Regions from separate parts of the Actinomadura gamaensis genome, predicted to be linked through region 1. Evidence: riboswitches for the same ligand, from Rfam matches in the RefSeq annotation. Region 1 holds a riboswitch; the other holds the start of a gene.

Evidence for each region. A riboswitch is a leader RNA that binds a small molecule or an ion and turns the genes downstream of it on or off. The one in region 1 is predicted to bind glycine.
Region 2: another riboswitch for glycine. It lies ahead of gcvP (aminomethyl-transferring glycine dehydrogenase); the one in region 1 lies ahead of gcvT (glycine cleavage system aminomethyltransferase GcvT).

Annotation. Positions count from the first base shown of each region.
Region 1 covers NZ_JBHSIT010000015.1:25,489-27,872, reverse strand. Annotated here, with positions in the region: gene gcvH (glycine cleavage system protein GcvH) at 1-200, opposite strand, end outside; gene gcvT (glycine cleavage system aminomethyltransferase GcvT) at 220-1,320, opposite strand; glycine riboswitch at 1,395-1,496, opposite strand; glycine riboswitch at 1,498-1,595, opposite strand; gene ACFPCY_RS37705 (alginate lyase family protein) at 1,751-2,384, shown strand, end outside.
Region 2 covers NZ_JBHSIT010000002.1:508,942-511,325, forward strand. Annotated here, with positions in the region: gene ACFPCY_RS08175 (flippase-like domain-containing protein) at 1-507, opposite strand, end outside; glycine riboswitch at 753-848, shown strand; glycine riboswitch at 849-967, shown strand; gene gcvP (aminomethyl-transferring glycine dehydrogenase) at 1,035-2,384, shown strand, end outside.

The DNA.
Region 1 (2,384 bases):
TTGGTGGACTCCACCTCGCCGCAGGTCTCGCCGGACTCGACGGTGTCGCCCTCGCCCGGCTGGAGCTCGAGGAAGACGATCTCGCCGAGCGCGTCGGCGGCGTGCTGGGTGATGCCGACGGTGACGATGCCGTCCTCGTTGTCGAGGCCGGCGACCCACTCGTGGTCTTCGCTGTAGCGGAGCTGCTCCGGAACGCTCACGTGTTCTCTCTCCAGGGATTCAGGAACGCTTGTAGAAAGGCAGGGCGACGACGTCGACCGGCTCGTGCCGGCCGCGCACGTCCACGGCCAGCTCGGTGGTGTCCTCGGGGACCGAGGCGTCCAGGTAGGCCATGGCGATCGGCGTGCCCAGTGTGGGCGACGGGGCGCCGCTGGTCACCACCCCGCACGGCGTGCCGTCCGGGCCGACGACCGCGTACCCCTTGCGGGGCGCCCTCCGCCCGCGGGCCACCAGTCCCACGAGCCTACGGCCTGCGGGGGCCTCCGCACGCGCGGCCAGCGCGGTCCGCCCGACGAAGTCCGCGTCCTTCTCGAACTTGACCACCCGGCCGAGGCCCGCGTCGAACGGCGTCGTCTCGGTGGTGAGCTCGTTGCCGTACAGCGGCATCCCGGCTTCGAGCCGCAGCGTGTCGCGCGCCGACAGCCCCGCCGGGACGACCCCCTCGACCCCGGCCAGCGTGTTCCACAGGCTCACCGCGTCGGCGGCGGCGACGAAAAGCTCGAAGCCGTCCTCACCGGTGTAGCCGGTGCGGGCGATCAGGGCGTCCACCCCGGCGACGGTGCCGGACAGGATGGCGTAGTACTTCAGCTCGGGCAGCGGCGCGTCGGTGAAGCGGAGCAGGATGTCCTGCGCGTCCGGGCCCTGGAGGGCGATGAGGGCGTAGGCGTCGGACCGGTCGTCCACCTCGGCCTCGAAGCCCTTGGCCCGCTCGACCAGGGCGTCCCGGACGACCGCGACGTTGGAGGCGTTGGCGACGACCAGGTAGGTCTCGGCGGCCAGCCGGTAGACGATCAGGTCGTCCAGCACCCCGCCGTCCTCCTGGACGATCATGGTGTAGCGGGCCTTCCCCACGGCCATCGGCGAGATGTTGCCGACCAGCGCGTAATCCAGCGCGGCGGCGGCCTGCGGGCCGGTGAGGAAGATCTCGCCCATGTGGGAGAGGTCGAACAGCCCGGCGCCGGTGCGGACGGCCTTGTGCTCGGCGGTCTCGCTCGCGTAGCGCAGCGGCATCAGGTAGCCCGCGAAGTCCACGAGGTTCGCGCCCAGAGCGGCATGGACGTCGTAGAGCGGCGTCTTCTTGGCAGTCGGATCGGCGGACATGGGTCTGGCTCCTTGGTCGCGGGGCGCGCGTGGACTCCCGTCAATGGTCCCACTCGCGCACCGGGCGGCTCGGTGCCTCCCCCTCTGTCATCGGCGCCTGAGAGCTTCACCCCCTGACCTTGCGGGGGCTTTCACCTTCGGCGGAGGGCGGTGAGGCCCTCGCTTTCCAGAGGTCGCCTGGTCCGCGCGGTCCGTGGGGCCTGAGAGGTTCCGGGGAGGAGTTGCTCCTTCGGCGGCCCCCGCTGGCGGCGGGGGCGCTCTCCCGCGCGGGATCAACGGCTGTCCGCAATCTACCAGCGGCCTGGGGGCGCTACCAGCCGACTTGTCGCGCTTTGCCGTTGATTTCGGCGTTCCGATTGACGGGGCCGGACGCCGACGGTTGCATGATCTCGCAACTCAGCGATCTTTCAGCCGATCGAGAGGAGACGCCATGGCGTTCACCCGGAGCGCGGGCACCCGGAGCCGCGTGTGGCTCGCGTCCGGAGCGGGGGCCGCCGTGGTCGCCGCGTCCGTGGCGGCGGTCGCCTGGAACGGCGGGTCGGCGGGCGCGTCCGGGGGCGAGCACGCGGCGGGCGCGGTCGCGGCGACCTCCGCCGCGGGCTTCAGGCACCCCGGCGTCCTGGTCGGCAAGGCGCAGCTCGACGCGATGCGCAGCCGCGTCAAGGCGGGCAAGCAGCCGCAGAAGAAGGCGTACGACGCGATGATCGCAAGTAAGTACGCCGACCTGAAGCGGACACCGAAGCCCCGCGCGAACGTCGAGTGCGGCTCGTCGTCGCACCCGAACAACGGCTGCACGGACGAGCGCGACGACGCGATGGCCGCCTATACCGACGCGCTCGCCTACACGGTCAACCACGACCAGCGGTACGCGGCCAAGGCCGTCCAGCTCATGGACGCGTGGGCGAAGGTGCTGAAGGAGCACACCAACTCCAACGCGCCGCTCCAGGCGGCCTGGGCCGCCAACGACTGGGCCCGCGCCGCCGAGATCATCCAGTATTCGCCGTACGGCGCGAAGTGGAAGGGCGCGAAGAGGTTCTCGTCCTTCCTGCGGACGGTGTACCTGC
Region 2 (2,384 bases), on a different contig from region 1:
GCTGCCCCAGATCAGCGCGTCCAGCAGGCCGCTCGGCGCGGCGGGGACGACCCAGTCGTCCACCGCCACGGTCAGCCCGAAGGTGATCATCGCGGCGAGCACCGCGATCGCCACCCGCGACCCGTCCCGGTGGAACAGCCGTTCGACCGCGAACGCGACCGGGACGGCCAGCACCCCGAAGCTGGACGCCAGCGTCGCCAGCGACAGCAGCCACCGCGGCGCGTGCGCGGTGCCCTCGACGATGTCGGTCTGGAGGCCGTGCGTGGTCTGCTGGGCGATGGTCACCAGCAGCATGACGGCGGCGAGGCCGGCGACCGAGGTGAGGAAGCGGATCGCGTCGCCGGACCGGCGGATCCGGCCGGGCCACGGCGGTTCCTCGACCGGGATCGCCGGTGCCGCGGCGGGCTCCGGGTCACCGGGGACGGCGGGACGCGGCGCGGTCGCGGCCGGGACGTGCCCGGCCTGGGCACGGCCGGTCCGCGCCGCGCCGTCCTGGGTCCGCGTCACGCCGCACCGCCGTTCCGTCGTCGCCCCGCGCCCCCGCGGTTTCCGGGTCCCCTGACCGTGAGCTGCGAATATCGTACTTTCTCCGGCGGCCGCGGCGGGGGAGGGGTCGCTTCCGCCACGCCGGGCGGCCCCGCGGGCCGGCCGGGCGGGCCGCCGCGCGCCGCCGGGGCTCCGGGCCGGTGACGGTGGGACCGCCGCGTTCGATCGTGCCCGGTGTTGGATAGAGTTCCCAAAGGAAACGCCGCTGACCCTGTGCGGGAGAGATTCCACGCCGCCAGCGTGGGACGCCGAAGGGGCAACCCTCCCCGGAACCTCTCAGGCAAAAGGACCGCTCAGACGAGGCACCTCTGGAAAGCAGGCGCGCGCGTCCCCGGAAACGGAGGCGGGCCGCCTCACCGAAGGGGAAATCCCGCGCGCCCGCGCGGGGGAAGCTCTCAGGTGCCACGACAGAGGGGGAGACCGTGTCACCGGCCGACGGCCGGGGACGCCCTGAGCGACCGCTTTCGCAGCCCAGGAGGCTCTCCCCAATGACCGCCCAGTACTTCGCTCCCGTGGCCTCGCCACAGACCCCGCGGTCGGCGTTCGCCGACCGGCACATCGGCCCGGCCGGCGACGAGCGGTCCCGGATGCTCGCGGCGATCGGCTACTCCGGCGCCGACGCCCTGATCGACGAGGCGGTCCCGGCGGGGATCCGCACGTCCCGCCCGCTGGCGCTGCCGCCCGCGCTGTCGGAGCCCGCGGCGCTGGCCCGGCTGCGCGAGCTGGCGGACAAGAACACCGTGCTGACGTCCATGATCGGGCTGGGCTACCACGGCACCCACACGCCGGGCGTGATCCTGCGCAACGTGCTGGAGAACCCGGGCTGGTACACCGCCTACACGCCGTACCAGCCGGAGATCTCGCAGGGCCGGCTCGAGGCGCTGCTCAACTTCCAGACCGTGGTCGGCGACCTGACCGGGCTGCCGGTCGCGAACGCCTCCATGCTGGACGAGGGCACCGCCGCCGCCGAGGCGATGGCGCTGGCGCACCGGGTGGGCCGGCGCAAGGAGCCGGGCGCGTTCCTCGTGGACGCCGACGCGCTGCCGCAGACGATCGAGGTGATCCGCACCCGGGCCGTCCCGCTGGGGATCGAGGTCGTCACCGCCGACCTGTCGGGCGGGCTGCCCGAGGGCGACTTCTTCGGCGTGCTGGTGCAGTACCCGGGCGCGTCCGGGGCCGTCCGCGACCTGACGCCGCTGGTGGACGCCGCGCACGCCCGCGACATGCAGGCCGTCGTCGCCGCCGACCTGCTCGCGCTGACCCTGCTGCGCCCGCCGGGGGAGAGCGGCGCGGACATCGTGGTCGGCTCGGCGCAGCGGTTCGGCGTCCCGTTCGGCTTCGGCGGCCCGCACGCGGGGTACATGGCCGTCCGCGAGGGCATCCAGCGGCAGCTTCCGGGCCGCCTGGTCGGCGTGTCGGTGGACGTCGACGGCAGGCCCGCCTACCGGCTGGCGCTCCAGACCCGCGAGCAGCACATCCGGCGCGAGAAGGCCACCAGCAACATCTGCACCGCGCAGGTGCTCCTCGCGGTGATGGCGAGCATGTACGCGGTCTACCACGGCCCGGAGGGGCTCGCCGCGATCGCGCAGCGCGCGCACGGGCACGCGGTGCGGCTGGCGGCCGGGCTGCGCGCGGGCGGCGTCGAGGTCGTCCACGAGCACTTCTTCGACACCGTGTTCGCGCGCGTGCCGGGCCGCGCCGCCGAGGTCGTCGCGGCCGCGCGGGCGCAGGGCGTGAACCTGCGGCTCGCCGACGCCGACCACGTCGGGATCGCCTGCGACGAGACCACCACCGGCGAGCACGTCGCGGCGGTGTGGCGCGCGTTCGGCGTCGAGGGC